One region of the Shewanella sp. 492 genome, then DNA from elsewhere that is predicted to be linked to it. Evidence: predicted binding sites of a transcription regulator. Region 1 holds the regulator's gene; each other region holds the start of a gene.
The links. The regulator sigma-54, encoded in region 1, starts transcription at its own class of promoters, with help from an activator protein. The targets are predictions, from matches to a motif close to GTTGGCACGNNNNTNGNNT.
Positions count from the first base shown of each region.

Region 1 (4,184 bases):
TACCATTACCAATTTCATTGGGTGATCACCTGATACAATTCTGCCTCGTCGTGGGTTTTTCTTAGCTGTTTGATGATGGCTTTATCACTTAATTTCTCTGCCATCGCGGCGAGGGTGCTAAGGTGCTGTTCGCATTGCTCTGAAGGAACCAATAATGCAAAGAGGATATCGACGGGCTGATTATCAATTGCATCGAATGCGATTGGCTCAGCACATTTAATCAATACGGCGACTGGCTTCTCAATATTCGTCAGCCGTCCGTGAGGGATCGCGATACCATTGCCTATACCTGTGCTGCCCATTTTCTCTCTCGCCAAAAGGCTTTCAAAAATCTCTTGAGAGGAAAGGGTGGGGTACTGGACAGCGGCCAAGTCGCTGATAAGTTCCAGTACCTTTTTCTTACTGCCCGGAGTGGCGCAGGTTGTGCACTCCGGCCGCAGGATGGTACTAAGTTCCATCGTTAATGCTTTATTAGCTTCTCTTTGTGTTTAATGACCTGACGATCTAATTTATCGATCAGGGAATCTATCGCGGCATACATGTCCGCGTGCTCTGATGTTGCAAATACTTCCCCACCACGGAGATGTAACTTTGCTTCAACTTTTTGCATCAATTTTTCGACATTTAATATCACATGGACATTATTGATCTGATCGAAATGCCGTTCAAGCTTTGTAAACTTTTCTTCAACATAGTTGCGCAGAGATTGGGTGATCTCGATGTGGTGCCCAGTCAGATTTATTTGCATAAAGTGATTCCTCCGGTTTCCAGTTGTTGATTATAAGCTTTTACGTTGATTTGACGGCGGTATCAACATCGCCTCACGATATTTTGCAATCGTGCGTCGAGCGACTTGGATACCTTGCTCTGCCAGCAGTTGTGCCATCTTACTGTCACTTAAGGGTTTCTTTTGATTTTCTGCGGCGACTAACTTCTTAATAAAAGCGCGGATCGCAGTAGAAGAGCATTCACCACCATCGTCGGTCCCGACATGGCTGGAGAAAAAGTATTTCAGCTCAAAAATCCCTCTTGGCGTGTGCATATACTTTTGGGTAGTGACCCGCGAGATGGTCGATTCATGCATCTCGACCGCTTCGGCAATATCATTAAGCACCATAGGTTTCATCGCTTCTTCACCAAACTCGAAAAAACCTTGCTGGAAATCGACAATGCAGTTGGTGACCTTAAGCAAGGTATCGTTGCGGCTCTCTAAACTTTTTAGAAACCATTTAGCTTCTTGCAAGTGACCACGAATAAACTGGCCATCGGCTTGGTTTTTGGTGCTGCGTGCCATCGAGGCATAATGTTGGTTTACATTAATCTTAGGCATACTATCGGGATTAAGCTCGACCACCCAGCGACCTTTTTTCTTGCTAACTGTGACATCGGGGATCACGTATTCGTCGCGACTGGCAGTAATGGCCAGCCCCGGGCGCGGATTGAGGGTTTGAATTAGCGCTATGGCCTCACGCAGGTCATCCTCTTTCAGCTTGGTCTTACGCATCAATAGGCGAAAGTCTCGTCCGGCGATAAGATCTAAGTAATCACGGATCAAGAGTCTGGCGTTGTCGATATGCGGGGTGTCGGGGTTGTATTGGGCCAGTTGGATCATCAGGCATTCGCTGAGGTCTCTGGCACCAATCCCGATAGGATCGAAATGTTGTACCCGTTTTAATACCGCTTCAATTTCGTCGAGTTCGATTTCAGGATCGCCCATGGCTTCGAGAATATCGTCGCACGTTTGCGTCAAGTAGCCGCGCTCGTCTATGGCGTCAATGATGGCGGTGGCGATAGCAAGATCGTTGTCAGAAAAGGGCGTGAGGTTTTTTTGCCATTCGAGGTGTTCATACAAGCCTTCGCTGGTTTCCCCTTGAAAGGGCATGTCATCGTCGCGCATGGCACCAGAGCTGGAGTTGGGTGAGGCGGTATAGACCTCATCCCATGTGGTGTCGACGGGAAGCTCATCGGGCATAGAGTCTTGATTGAGTGCGTCGGAGGTTTCTAAGCTTGAATTGTCTTCACTCGAGTCGACTTGCAGTTGCTCATTGTAATCGGTGTCGAAGTTGTCATTACGCTCTTGTTCTGAGTCGATATTGGCGCCTTCTTGCTCCTCGTCTAACTCGAGTAGAGGGTTAGACTCTAATGCTTGCTGGATCTCTTGCTGCAATTCCAATGACGAGAGTTGCAACAGACGAATGGCCTGTTGCAACTGGGGCGTCATGGTTAAATGCTGACCCATTTTGAGCTGAAGTGACGCTTTCATCGTACTGCTATTCCCTTGTTTCTAATTCTAAAGTGAGAAAGCTGCCTCTGGTATTAAACCGCTAAGGCGAATGATCTACTTAACAAGGTAAGAGCGGTTTAGCCTTTTACCTTGAGCGCTAATAACGTTAACTATAGCTTGAATTGTTCTCCTAAGTACACCGCTCGAACTTGTTGGTTATCTAAGATCTCATCGGGTGTTCCTTCGGCAATCAAATTACCGTGACTGACAATGTAGGCTTTTTCACACACATCCAATGTTTCACGTACGTTGTGGTCGGTGATCAGTACGCCAAGGCCACGATTTTTCAGTTGCTCAATAATCTTTTTGATGTCGATAACCGAAATGGGATCGACCCCGGCGAAGGGTTCATCAAGCAAAATAAACTTAGGATTGGCGGCTAATGCTCGGGCGATTTCGACGCGACGACGTTCGCCACCGGACAGTGCCATCCCCTGACTATCGCGGATGTGAGTAATATGAAACTCTTCTAGCAGGTGCTCCAACTCCTCTTCGCGCGCATCGTTACTGAGCTCGCGTCGGGTTTGTAATACCGCCATAATATTATCGCGTACCGATAATTTCCGAAAAATACTGGCTTCTTGCGGTAGATAGCCAATCCCTTTGCGGGCGCGCAAATGCATAGGATCTAAAGTGAGATCGTCATCGTCAATAAAAATACGTCCCTTGTCACTCTGGACTAGACCGACCACCATGTAAAAGGTGGTGGTTTTACCTGCGCCATTAGGCCCTAGCAAGCCGACGATTTGCCCTGTGCGTACGGTTAAGCTGACATCTTGTACCACGGCGCGGCTTTTGTAGCTTTTGGCTAAGTTAACCGCTTTTAGCGTCATCTCTGTCATTGCTTTTCCTGCTTGGGCTGTTCTTGGGGCTGACTTTTGCTGTTGTCTTGGTAACTTTCGGGTTGAATGATGGTGATAACGCGATCGCTACCCGTACTTTCGGCTATCAACTGTTGCTGCTCAATGTTGTAGCGAATTTGATTACCTGTGACTTGGCTACCTTCTTGTTCGAGGGTGGCATTACCAATTAGGGTTAGAGTGCGGGTCGACAGTTCATAGCGGATCTCATTGGCGCTGGCTGACGCTGGACGACCATTTTCCATCACCTGTGTATAAGTGGCTGGCTTACCCTTTGCCACTAAGATTTTGCCGCTACTATTTTCTTTGGTAAAGGCGCGTAATTCATCGGCTAAAATTTTAATGGAGCCTTGAGTCACCTCTACTGGGCCATTGAAGATAATCTGATTATTTTTAATATCAGCTTCTTGGCTTGCGGCTGAAATCTTAACCTCTTGCAGCAGGTCGGTTTCATTCGCCGCACTCTGCAGGCTAACCATGGTTAACAGGCCTGCAAGAATAAGATTATTTAGTTTCATATGTTCCTTCTACCTGGCTCGTCAGTCGTACTTTTTGTGCATTGAGGTCGGCATATAAGCCTTTTCCGGTAATCAAAAAATCGTTACCGGTGATCCGAATGGTTTGATCGGATGTCATGATCATGGTGTTGAGGTCCAATTCCATGTAGTTGGTTTCTATGGTTTGGATGGGCTCTTCAGGGCTAATGGCATCAATAATGACATTATTTTCCAAGATGACTTTGCCACTGTCTTTGTCTAATGTACCCCGAGCCGAGCGCAACCGCCACTGAGCATCGCCGTTATCGGGATAGACCAGATAAGTAGGCTGGGTAAAATAGGTCATATTACGCTCGGCATAGTGTTCCATATGGCTAGCCGAGACGCGGCTATTAAGTTTGCCTTGTTCGTCGTATTGCACGCTATTAATGTTGTTAATCACATAATCTGGACGATCGGACGCGTCGAGCAACAGCGCTTGTGATCCTTGCTTAGTCTGCACCTGCCAATAGAGCACTAAAGCGGTACCAAAAAACGCGATAA
Region 1 is NZ_CM181702.1:489,474-493,657, forward strand. It holds gene rapZ (RNase adapter RapZ) at 1-18, opposite strand, end outside; gene ptsN (PTS IIA-like nitrogen regulatory protein PtsN) at 15-458, opposite strand; gene hpf (ribosome hibernation promoting factor) at 461-748, opposite strand; gene AC5YBX_RS02245 (RNA polymerase factor sigma-54) at 779-2,263, opposite strand; gene lptB (LPS export ABC transporter ATP-binding protein) at 2,395-3,126, opposite strand; gene lptA (lipopolysaccharide transport periplasmic protein LptA) at 3,123-3,662, opposite strand; gene lptC (LPS export ABC transporter periplasmic protein LptC) at 3,649-4,184, opposite strand, start outside.

Region 2 (4,184 bases), 650 kb from region 1:
GAGCCCATGAACAATATTGAGACACTTATTGATGCTAATACCCTTAGCCTCATAGCGTTTTCGCTCCATGTGCCCTGCGGCGCGCTCTAACTCTTCAAGCAAACCTTCCAGTAGCATACGAACCATATCGTGGGGATTCGCAGCGGCAACGCGGGCATCTAAAGAGGCTTGCTGATACGCATTAAAGGGATCGTGCTCATTTAACATTTATACTATTTTCCTTTTAAAACAAACCACTGGCTGCACTCAGTTGGTTTATGGTCGCTTCCATGGCCGTAAATTGGGCCAAGTAAATTTGGTAACGTTGCTGCATGTGATAATCGTGACGCTCCATGTTCTCGTTGACTCTGTCTATCTGGCCATCGAGGGTATCTTTCTTCAGATCCATCAAGCCTTGAAAGTCGTTAAAGGGTTTCATCACTGTTTCGAGTCTGTCGACATAACTGCCAGCATCGGTAAACATGGCTTCGATAGCCGATGCATCACCCTTTAGCGCGTCGGTCAACTTAGTTTCATCAACTTTCAACTTGCCGTAGCGGTCTAATTCAATGCCGATATCCGATAAACGCATGCCGTTTGGTGCACTGGCAAATATCGAGTCACGCATCTGGCTTTGCAATTGACGAATAGAAGCGTCCCCTTTCAAGACGCCGATTTGTCCCTCTTTTACCGTAGTGGCTACTTCATCTTCATCGTCTTTATCGGTATTGTTATCTTCCTCAATCACCGAACTGCCCATCGAGCGAGTCAACTGATTGATCTGCTGCAACATGGTGTTAAAGGCTTCAACAAAGTCTTTCACTGCATCTTGGGTACCTTCGAAATCTTCTTCGATTTTAACCCAACTACTTTCGCCAACGGCGTGAGTACTGGTTAACTCTAAGCTGACGCCATCGACCACATTTTCGAGGTAGTTGCTGCTACTGGTAATGTCGATACCATTAAGGCTTAGCTTGGCGTCTTGCGCCGCGCGGCGCTCGGTCAGACCGAAATCAACCCCATCAAGCTCAACGGTTAAACTGTTGGCCACGCCTGATTCGGTCGCCGACATCATTAATTCAACTTGGCCGCCCGTACGCACCAAAGAGGCTTGCATTCCAGGGTTATCTGGGTGCTTATTAATCACATCGCGTAATTGCGCCACCGTCATGGGCGCGCCACCATTAACCGTCGCAAAATCAATCTCTAAGCGCTGGGCAGGATCGCTACCTAGCTGAATACTAAACACACCTGAGGCCGGCAATAACTCATCTTCTGAGGCATAACTCTTGGTTAATTGCTGCGCCTGCGCCAACTGCTCGATATGCAGCTCATAATTTCCCTTAGGGGCATCGGCCGTCACTGTTACGCTGGCTTTGTCGTCACTGACGCTCGAGGTCTTGCCTTTGAAGGCTTCAGTGTCAAAACTACTTAATTTAGCCGTTAGCTTGTCCATGCTTTTTTCAAGCAATTTATAGGCATCTAACTTGGCGTTATAGGTGTTAAGGTTGTTCTTATATAGGGCATCTTTTCCCGCACGCTCAACCATAATCAGCTGTTCGGAAAACTGCGCCGCACTCATACCTGAAATCATGAAAAAATCCTCTTATTGATAACCTTAAAGCAAACCTTGTACCAAGATTTATCTAATTGTTTTTAATATATTTTTAAAAGAAGCGAGATCCTATTAGGTGAGGAGGCTTCCGTTGTTACAACACAAAGGGAAGTAATGCTTCCGCGCCAATGCGCTCAGTGGGTAACAACAATCGATGTGGATAGCTCAAATAGGCGACCGAAACGGGCTGGAGCTGAAATAAGCAGGGGGAGAAAAGTCAATTTAAGAGGATAAAAAAAGGGGCCGCAGCCCCTTGATGGTTAAGGTGCTTACAATTAACGTAATAGACCCATAACCAAACCAGTGTTTTGGTTTGCAGAAGACAGGATAGTGGTACCTGCTTGAACTAACATTTGGTTCTTAGTCATGCTTGCAGATTCAGTCGCGAAATCAGCATCCATAATACGACCAGCAGCAGACTTAGTGTTTTCTGTGATGCTAGTTAAGTTAGCCGCAGTGTGACCTAGACGGTTGATGTTAGCACCTAGCTCAGAACGCGCAACACCCACTTCATCGATATAAGTATCAATCGCTGTAATTGCAGCAGTTGCACCAGCAGTCGTTGTTAAATCACCAGCTAGGGCAGTTGGAGCAGTCATGGTGACAGTTAGCGTTTCAGTAGTACCAGCACCAATTTGGAACTGAACACCACCAGTTAGCTTAGCCATTAGGTCGTTACCCGCGTAAGTGGTTTCACCCATAATACGAGTAGATTCAGTAACCAACTCTTGGAATTCTGCATCAAGTGCCGCCATATCTGTAGTCGAGTTCACGCCGTTGGCTGCTTGAGTGGCCAATTCTTTTTGACGGTTAGCGATGTTAGTCAACTCTTCTAGCGCACCGTCACCAGTTTGTAGCATAGAAGTCGCGTCAGAAATGTTACGATTGGCAGTTTCCATGCCACGGATGTTGGCATTCATACGGTTAGCAATCTGTAGACCTGCAGCATCGTCAGATGCGCTGTTGATACGAAGACCAGTAGATAAACGCTCCATAGCGTTAGTCAGTAGATCGTTGCTCTTAGTAACCGCATTTTGTGAAACCAGTGAAGCGTAGTTAGTATGAACTGAAAGCATGTGTATTCTCCAAGAAATTAAAATGTTTCATCGTGATTCACAATAGATAAGACGGCAGTGCAAAAGAAAACTGAAAATAAAAATCTAAAAATTTTTAAATAAATTGATCTAACCTGTCATTCGAGCATCGATCGCCATAGCCGCTGTGGTGGTTATCAACTCCTCCAAAATAAAAAGATGCTAAGAACACGATACAGAAAAAGCATAACGACACGGCAAGAGTTACCTCATTGTCATGAAAAAGCCGACCCTAGGGTCGGCTTAATATTCTCACTCACTCGTTGAAGTCAATGATTCCAGCAGAAATGTGCACAATTTAACCCAATAGCGCAGTCACTTGATCGCGATTGGCATTGCCCTGCGCCATCAATGACGTCAACTGGTAGACAAAGGGTTGCGGCTGCATAAACTTGTCCAGTAGTTGTAACTCCGTCTGTGGTGGAATGGCCGCCATCGATGTCTGCATCTGGCTCAGTAATGCGGCGTGGGTGGCTAAGATCACCTGGATCTGACTATCGATTTTTTGTTGTGTCTTGGTTACTTTAGCTAAGGTCTGCTTTAAGTTGCTGTCGGCCTTTAAACCCCACTCGCGGGGATCTTGCACACTAAAGCGCTCATCCAAGTGGATATTACGCAACTCGCCAGCGGGCAAGCGTTGCCCCTCGCCCATCATCAGCAAGCCTTCTTGTACCTGTTGCCACACAGAGCTGGGTGCCTTAAACAAACATTCGCCATTGATCCGTTCAACATTAAGCCCTAAAGGGGCGAGTGCATTAGCTAACACCTGATTAAGCTGCTGCCGGTCCAAGCCGGCAGCCAAGGTCACATGTAATGAGCGCTGACCAAGCTGCACCAATATGCGCTCGTCACGTTGCTTCGGCACAGTTAAGTCGACCGAGCGCAACACAAAAGCATGCGTGGCTGCAGGTGTTTGCGATAGCAGGTTAAAATGATGATCGAGTAATAGTTGACCGCGATAAAAGGGCCGAATTTGGCTCAGACGTTGCCGCTCTTGCTCGGCTTTAAATAAGGTCTGCTGACCTATCTCACCAGAGCCTGAGCGGATCACGCTGTACAACTGCTGGCGAATGTGGCTCAACAAGCTTGATGCCTGCTGCAGCGCTTGCAGTGCCACCTGAGAGGCACTCACTTGATGCTGCTCTTTGGTGCTACTGGCCCAGCGACCATAAGAAGCCAGTCGGTGCTTAGGTAGGGCCCGAGTGGGTTGCGGCCCCTGCTGTACAGGGGCGACTGGCGCTGTATGGCTACTGCTAACAGTCTGATTCTGTCGTAACACATTGAGCGAATCACCTATCGCATTAACCATCTAACACACGCCTTATAAATGATTGAACAGGGTTAACTGACTCACCTGAACAAAAGTTTGTTGAGTCACTTTGAGGGCCGTGAGTTTAACATTAAATTCAGCGGTAGCGCTGGCATAATCTAGCTCTTGGGTTTCGCCAATCACCTTTTTATTAAACAGCACCATCTCCTCGTGAGAGGTTTTCATC
Region 2 is NZ_CM181702.1:3,900,563-3,904,746, forward strand. It holds gene fliS (flagellar export chaperone FliS) at 1-207, opposite strand, end outside; gene fliD (flagellar filament capping protein FliD) at 224-1,573, opposite strand; gene AC5YBX_RS17175 (flagellin N-terminal helical domain-containing protein) at 1,870-2,670, opposite strand; gene AC5YBX_RS17180 (hypothetical protein) at 2,987-3,997, opposite strand; gene flgL (flagellar hook-associated protein FlgL) at 4,010-4,184, opposite strand, start outside.
Region 2: fliD (flagellar filament capping protein FliD) is a predicted target of sigma-54. The motif match lies at 1,601-1,619, and genes of this name have one in related genera.

Region 3 (4,184 bases), 1.3 Mb from region 1:
TATTATCTTGATAGCTAAAACCGCCTTGGCTGGCACTGATATAGTTGGCTAACCAACGATGGGGCATGATTGCAGTGCGTGAGGTTTGACTGCTTTGGTAGGCCTGCTGCAACACTTGAATGGTCTGGGGAGATAAGGCAAACAGCTGGGCTGGCAACACAGGCAAAGCAACAGGCTTAAATTGGCTGTCTAAAAAGTATTGCTCAATGTTATCAACCGAGCGAGTTGTGGGGGCTGAGGCACATCCTTGCAGTAACATCATCATCGACGCAAGCCAAAGTAACTGTCGCATAAAACCCGTCTCAATCAGTACGCCATATCATTTAGCATAAGTGAGAGCATGCCCTTTTGCCGCGCCAAAGCGTTACAAAATATTAGTTTGGAGTGGGCTCTGGTGGATCAATCTCAATATAAAGCTCATCATTGGACTCGCCATCACGATAAGGCCGATAGAAATGGGCGCCGCAATGAAAGTAGCGATAAGGCGTTGGCACCAGTATGCAGTCCAGTGGCAAAGCGCGTAAAACCGTAAGCTGTTGCTGCATTCGCAGCGCCTCTCGCCATTGATGGTCTTGCAACACTTGGTCTCGCACCGCAAATGCATCGAAAGGCTCACTGGACTTACGCACGACGACTTCGCCAGCGTGACTAGCACTGATAGACACGTAGCCGATAGACAGCAGACTTAGGTAGAGGCCGTAGAGACTGACTCGCACAATGTTCATGGTGTTCCTCGCAATTAACTCGCCATGGCCATAGACAGTATGACGCAATAGACACCTAGAGTGTGTCCACATCATACAAAAAATCGGGGCTGTTGCACTACTGCAACAGCCCCCGTAAGCTCATCTTCTGTGCTGATGAAGATTAGTTAGCACTCTTGAGCGATACAAACTCAGGATAGGCATCGATACCACAATCTGATGCATCCATACCATTGTACTCTTCCTCTTCAGTCACTCGGATCCCCATGGTCACTTTGAGTACGTACCAGACCACAAACGAGCTACTAAATACCCAAGCGAAAATCACTGCCGCCCCAAGTAACTGGCCTGTGATGGTCGCATCGGCATTCGATAGCGGCACCAAGAGTAAACCAAATAAGCCAGCCACACCGTGCACCGAGATTGCGCCCACGGGATCGTCTATCTTAATGCGATCAAACATCACAATAGAGAAGACCACTATGCCACCGGCAAACAGACCGATAGCACCGGCTAATAACAACGAAGGCGATAAGGGATCGGCGGTGATGGCAACTAGGCCGGCCAAGGCGCCGTTAAGGATCATGGTTAAATCGGCCTTACCCCACACCATCTTACACACGATGAGCGCAGCAACGGCACCGCTCGCGGCAGCCGAGTTGGTGTTCACAAAAATCTTGGCCACCGCCGAAGCGTTCTCCATGTCCGATACCAATAACTGTGAGCCGCCATTAAAACCAAACCAGCCCATCCACAACACAAACATACCTAAGGTTGCCATGGGTAAGTTAGATCCAGGGATTGGGTTAACCTGACCGTTAGGGCCATATTTACCTTTACGTGCACCGAGCAGTAACACCCCAGAAATAGCTGCCGTCGCGCCAGCCATATGCACAATACCGCTGCCAGCAAAGTCGACAAAGCCCGCTTCAGACAGGAAGCCACCGCCCCATGTCCAGTAACCTTCGATGGGATAGATAACCGCCGTCATCACCACAGAGAAGAGTAAAAAAGACCAAAGCTTCATCCGCTCAGCGACCGCCCCCGAGACGATAGACATGGCTGTCGCCACAAACACCACTTGGAAGAAGAAATCTGATTCTAAGGCATGGTCTGCATCGCCCGCTTGTACGCCAATGAGTCCACCTAACGAGGGCAGCCAGCCGCCTTCAGTGTTATCGACGTACATAATGTTGTAACCCACAATTAAGTACATGATGCAGGCTATAGAGTACAAACAGACGTTTTTGGTTAATATCTCGGTGGTATTTTTAGAGCGCACTAAACCCGCTTCTAGCATGGCAAAACCGGCCGCCATCCACATCACCAGAGCACCCGAAATCAGAAAGTAAAATGTGTCTAGTGCGAATCGCAACTCGGTCACAGTGGTACCTAATGCCTTTAGTTCTTCCATTGTCTTATCCCCTTACAGTGCTTCGTTATCGAGTTCGCCCGTACGAATACGGATAACCTGATCTAGATCTGTCACAAAAATTTTGCCGTCACCTATCTTGCCCGTTCGCGCTGCCGCCACGATAGATTCAATCAAGTGGTCTACATTTTCCGACTTAGTGGCGATATCGAGTCTAACCTTAGGTAAAAAATCGACTTGATATTCGGCGCCACGATAGAGTTCGGTATGGCCTTTTTGGCGCCCAAACCCTTTCACCTCGGTGACTGTCATGCCCTCTATCCCCATACCAGCGATAGCTTCTCGCACATCATCCAATTTAAAGGGTTTGATAATTGCACTGATTAGTTTCATTCCAGCCTCCGGCTCGTGATTGTAATGTGGTGATACAATAAACAATTCAAGCATCAGGCCAACAATAAAAATCACTTATAATCAGTAATTTAAACTTTACGGATTGATACAGCCTACCCGCTATCGCACCATTTTGGTGCGCGCACCCCACCAGTGCACAAAAAACAAGCGTTCAGGTATTCGACTTATGACCGATTGGTTATGGCGTTATCCTAGGTATGATAGAAAACCAACCATGGGAGGAGATGACTATGTTAGAACCACAGGAGTGTGTGTTATTGATTGTCGATGTGCAGGGCAAGCTTGCCCAGATGATGCATCAAGCCGATACCTTAGAGCACAAGCTGACCACCTTGATCAAAGCGGCAGAGCTGTTTGACATCCCCATTGTCTGGCTAGAGCAGCTACCCGAGAAACTCGGCAGCACGAGTCCAGCATTACAGGCCCTGCTGGCCCCGCACCACCAGCCAATCGTCAAAGCCCATTTTAGTGCTTGGTATACCGAGGCCTTTCGCCACGCAATGGAAGGCACCAAGCGCAAACAAGTGCTGATGGCGGGCATTGAAACCCATATCTGTGTCTATCAAACCTGTCGCAGTCTGCTCGATAATGGTTATCAGGTGAACGTTGTTGCCGATGCGGTATCGTCACGCAGTGCTGAAAATAAGCAGCTGGGCATTCAGATGATGACTCAGTATGGCGCGAAGGTGACCAACTGTGAGTCTTTACTGTTTGAACTGCAGCGCGAAGCCAGCGGCGAGCGCTTTAGGGCCCTACTAAAGATGATTAAATAGTTTGTACTCAAGGGACAGGCCTATCTTGGCAACGGACAGAATATGACAAAAAGCCCTGGTTAAATACCAGGGCTTTTTAGTGTGATGACTTAAAACAAACCGTTAGAGAAGCACTGCTGGCTTACTGACGCAAAGGCTCACTCACGGCTTAGCTATATCACTTGCTTAGTACGTTGCTTCACGCTGCTTAGCTTCGGCGTCCCACTTAGGCAGTACGGTTTTCTTGAACTCTTCCTTGTCGGCGTTCATCTTTTTCATGTCCATACCTAGCGCCGCTTGGGCTTTGGCTTTAGTCGATACATCAGGGATCGCAATCGGCTGCTTAACCCCTTTCACCGCTAATAACTGTGCCAGTTTAATACGGGCATCGGCGGCTTTATCAACTGCGGTACCTAATACACGTAAGGCTTCATCCGGTGCATGAGCCGCCACCCCATGAGAGGCTGTGGCATAATCCCAGCGCCACTGTGAATGACGGATATCCATTAAGATAGGCTTCATTTCAGTCTCGCTAGCACCAGCGTCCCACGCCGCTTTGGCTTCAAAGTGAGCTCTAACCAACTGAGCTTCAGCACGCGCCTTTAAATCGGCCACTTTCACCTTACGTTCTTCGGTTAGGTTAACCATGAACTCTTTGCTTTGGCTATGACAGGTGCCACAGGTTTCTTCGAAGCGATCAAATGGATTACCCACTTTATGGTCGGTAAACTTACGGCCTTCGGCATTGGTAACCTTAGGCATGTGACAATCGGTACAGGTCACATTGTTTTTGCCGTGTACGCCAAGTTGCCAAGTTTCATAACCTGGGTGCTGGGCCTTAAGCATAGGAGTTTTCGACAGGGCATGGGTCCAATCGGTAAAGTCCATACTATCGTAGTAGACTTCCATCTGCTCAACTGTGGTGCCCATATCCCATGGGAA
Region 3 is NZ_CM181702.1:3,250,384-3,254,567, forward strand. It holds gene AC5YBX_RS14340 (tetratricopeptide repeat protein) at 1-292, opposite strand, end outside; gene AC5YBX_RS14345 (hypothetical protein) at 375-725, opposite strand; gene AC5YBX_RS14350 (ammonium transporter) at 868-2,118, opposite strand; gene AC5YBX_RS14355 (P-II family nitrogen regulator) at 2,131-2,469, opposite strand; gene AC5YBX_RS14360 (hydrolase) at 2,721-3,263, shown strand; gene nrfA (ammonia-forming nitrite reductase cytochrome c552 subunit) at 3,429-4,184, opposite strand, start outside.
Region 3: AC5YBX_RS14355 (P-II family nitrogen regulator) is a predicted target of sigma-54. The motif match lies at 2,514-2,532, and genes of this name have one in related genera.

Region 4 (4,184 bases), 730 kb from region 1:
CCAGATTTTGTTAAATTCGTAAGTTATTGAGTTTTATAAGTAAAAGGGTCTATCTGGTCTCCCCACAGGGACTCGAACCCCGATCGATCGCTTAGGAGGCGACTGCTCTATCCTGTTGAGCTATAGGGAGACGCTGTTGATTATACTGTTTTTCATCTCGATGAAAAGGCTTTAGATTTAGTTGCTTAATTAGTGGCCGCTTGTCCGCTAAATTTTAATCGCAATGTCATTTACTTGTATATTTAGCGTCCCATTTTTTGGCTCGAGCAAGGCTGTTGCACTTTGCTGCGTGACTTGATCTATGGTGACCGTTGCGCGAGTTTCCCCGGCGATTGGGCGCATGTTGTCGAGCCTATCGGGTAAGTTTTGTTGCAATACAATTTGAAAACGGTCGCCCACTTTTATACCGTTGTTACGCCCCAGGTTGATGATCACTCGTCTGTCTTGCTTAGACACAATTTGTCCGAGTAGTGGCCTGCAGTTAAGCACTTTATCGATATCGGCACTGGCTTGTGCTAATACGGCATCAATATGTTGGCCATAGCTGGAATGCCAAAAGCGGGCGCTGTTTGCCGGCACTGTGGCTTGTCGATCAAACTCCCATGGGGCTGATGAATGATATAGCTCGCTCCAAACTTGCTCACCGCTGATACCATGATACAGCGATAGCTTTAGATGAAATTGCCGTTGTGGATAGTTATTCCAAAGACCTAGTAATCCGCCTTCAACGGGATCGGTGGAGATATCGACGATTGCTGGCAGTAGGATATATTGACTGTCGGTGATGTCGCTTAACCAACTGGGCAAACGGTAGCCTCGAACATCAACTAACGATTGCTCAATATCGAGGCGTTCGTTGGCGTGAACGTTGGCAAGGCTGGCATTGCTGCGCTGCTGAATGATGTTTCCCAAGCGTTGTGATAGTGCCTGTTCAAATTGACCGATATTGCCGTATCTGAGCTGCGCACGATCGGCAATCGATGCCTGTGGCACTAAAATGGCGGCTTTTAATGGTTCCACTTGGCACTGTTGCTCTGCGCCATCGATAACATCGGCTCTTAATGTCACTGTGATTTGTTGGTTTTCGATGCGCTCACTGAGCAGTTCGACTCGCGCAATGTTGGCTTGGTTCGACATAGAAAACCGGCTTTGTACCAGTTGACCATTTTGCGTCTGTTGCTGGCTGGTAAATTGGCCACCCGATTGCAAGGTGATAACACTTAAGGCTTGTTGTATGGCTTCTTCGCGCGCCTGATTGACATTGTTGTTGAGCACGTTGGCCTCGCCATGTGCTTCAATCCACTGTGCTGACACATTAAGATGGGTTAAACCGAGCAGTAGCAAGGATATGGTTAGCCGATTCATGTAAAAGTCTCTTTCAATAATAACAACGTAAACGCTACAACCTGCGTTATTAACTGCCAAAATGATGACAGTATTTGCGGTTGTTGGGCGATATTAGCCAGATGGCATCATAGCAAGCAATATACATGCCCGTATGTACTCTGTGGCACGATTGCTTGCTTAATGGGGTTAAAGGTTGGCGTGTTGAGGCCGATATAGGGTGGGAAACCATAGTGACTATTGCTATGACCTTGGCGTTGATTATTGTCTTATCGCGCTCACAGCGATTGCTGATGCCTGAGATACTTAGTATGCCATAATAGCCATATAAGTAATTAGGTTAGCACTTAGCTATTGGCTCATAATTTGCATTTTAAATTTATGCCAGTCGAACGCGCCGCGAATTTGTCGTGTGACATAGCGATAATCAAAGTTATCGTCTGCGTCAGTATCGACCGGGTTGTGATGTTAATGCATCAGCGCCGTCAAAGGTTAAGTCAACAGTTAAATCGTTAGCGGTTAACTTAGATGGGCGGCGATCAAGCCCTTGCGTTCATATTGAAACGGCATGTTATATGTGCATTTTTTCCGGCTAAGCCTTGCTTAGCGTTATACAGGACAGAGCAATGCGTACAGCGATATTTTTGTCATCTTTATTACTATTGGGGGGATGTGCGAGCAATGAGCCTGCTGCGCCGTCATTGGCAAGCGGCAATACTTTGCCTGCTCAATCGGCAGTGCTACACCTAAGCCAACAATTGGCTAATGAACTGATCAGGCAAAACGATCAACTCACACCTAAGCATCCGTTATTGGTGACAACGCCAGTGTTGTTAGGCAATTTAAGTGGCACTAATCCCTTGGGGTTACAATTACAGCAAGGTTTAATTGCTGCTATGCATGATCATCAATTTAATTTGGTCGATCTCAATGTGGCACAAAGTGTGCGCGTGACCGACAGTGGTGATTTTATATTGAGTCGTGATTGGCGTAAACTTGCGGACGATTTGCCAGTGGAGCATGTTTTGGTGTCGACCATGAATCTGTCGCTTGATGAGCTGGTGGTCAATAGTCGTATTGTGAATGTAACCAATAATCGTGTGGTATCAGTTGCTTCGGCGAGTGTCACCTTGGCTGAATTGCCTGGTTATCTTAGGGCGTCTGAGCGGGTGGAGTCTAAGCAAGGCTTGTTGATCCGTCACAGCATGCAGGGGCAGGGTAACATGCAAATGGTAGGAGAGCTGCAATGAGAATCTGGTTAATGGCAATACTGCTGACGCTAAGTGGCTGCGCTTCCCAAGATAGATATATTCAGTGGGAAACAGAAGCGCCTGAGCAGTTTCCTAAGTTAACCGCTATCGGCTACGCCCCCTTAGCGACACAACCGGCCAAAGAGCAGTCGCAACGGGTATTAATGGCGATGCAAGCATCCAAAATCGCGGCTTATCGTGAGTTAGCTGAGCAGGTATACGGCCAGCAGTTATCTGCGTCGAGCCAAGTCAGGGATTGGATGTTGTCTGATGATAATATTCAAGCTTCGGTGACCGGGGTGATACGCGGCGCCAGAGTGGTTAAGAGTTACCCGGCGGGTGAGCATTATGTGACTGAGCTGGAACTTGATTTTTCTCAAGTGTGGGCCTTGTACCAACAGCAAAATCGTCCACAAAAAGTGAAGCAAGTGACTTACTTCTAAGAGAGTTTCCTTTTAACGGAGCTCCATTTTAATTGAGCGACTTAATGTATTGCGCAATATTAAAGCCTCTATTTTAGAGGCTTTTTTGTGTCTCTTGGTTGTGTTTTTTAGATTGGGTCATTGCGTAGCGAAAGCGAGGTGCATGAGCTAGGCGCGATGCTGAATCAAGATAACACTACGCTGTGATTAAGTGCCTAAGCTTTAAGGTTATTGCCTAAGGTCGAAATCGTTGAGGTTTTGCCTTTACCATCGTAGGTAAGACTGGATGCGTTTCGACTGGCTTGCAAGGCTTGAGAGAAGCGATTGATACTGGCCATGCTGTGTTCGATTAATGTAGCATTTTGCGCGTTAAGCGTCTTACATTGGGCTAACACTTGTTTGGTTATATCGACTAATTTTTGCAGCTTAAGATCGCTACTGAGTTTACCGCTGTCGGGGTGCTCTGATAATCGTACATCGACCGCTTTGATCTCATCTAACAACTTAGCTTTATCTGCGGCCAGCGTTAGCAACTCATCGGCACTTTGTGCTATGAGTGCCGCTTTCTCTGCTTCGATAAGGCGTTTTAAGTCGTTTAATAACGTATGTTGATTGGCGATGATGTCGATTATTGAGTTCATATCAGCTTAGCCAAGATCCTTTAGTTCATTTTCAAACTGCGCAATATTACTGGCCAGTTTGTCGGCATCAATCTTATAGCGACCTTCAGCAATAGCCGCTTTTATCTGTTCGACTTTTTTAGTATCGATTTCAGGTAAGTTGTTTAATTTTGCCTGAGCACTTTGCAGTTGCTGCGCCTGAGGAGTTATCGATACCGAGTCACTTTTTACGGTTTTAGCCGTAGTGGTTTCGGGCGATACCAGGCCAGTTTTAGCCGATGACTTATCGGTTGATGGCGACGTGACTCGATTGTTCGTGCTTGTATTTACATGCTTTATGTCTATAGCCATAATAGGTTCCAACGTTACTTAGTGAGATCAACATAACTGTATATCGGCGCTCACTTTTAAAGCTTTAGTAGAATTTTGTGGTGAGCAACAAAAAATGCTCATCAAAGTGAGTCATGTCGTACTACATTCTAACCTCAACCGCACCGACCCCGATAACGTTTGCATCTACCATTTTTTGTGAGTGACTATTCCTAACT
Region 4 is NZ_CM181702.1:1,214,550-1,218,733, forward strand. It holds tRNA gene AC5YBX_RS05375 (tRNA-Arg) at 55-130, opposite strand; gene AC5YBX_RS05380 (flagellar assembly protein T N-terminal domain-containing protein) at 208-1,365, opposite strand; gene AC5YBX_RS05385 (FlgO family outer membrane protein) at 1,971-2,594, shown strand; gene AC5YBX_RS05390 (LPP20 family lipoprotein) at 2,591-3,037, shown strand; gene AC5YBX_RS05395 (flagella synthesis protein FlgN) at 3,232-3,657, opposite strand; gene flgM (flagellar biosynthesis anti-sigma factor FlgM) at 3,664-3,987, opposite strand; gene flgA (flagellar basal body P-ring formation chaperone FlgA) at 4,109-4,184, opposite strand, start outside.
Region 4: AC5YBX_RS05385 (FlgO family outer membrane protein) is a predicted target of sigma-54. The motif match lies at 1,698-1,716, and genes of this name have one in related genera.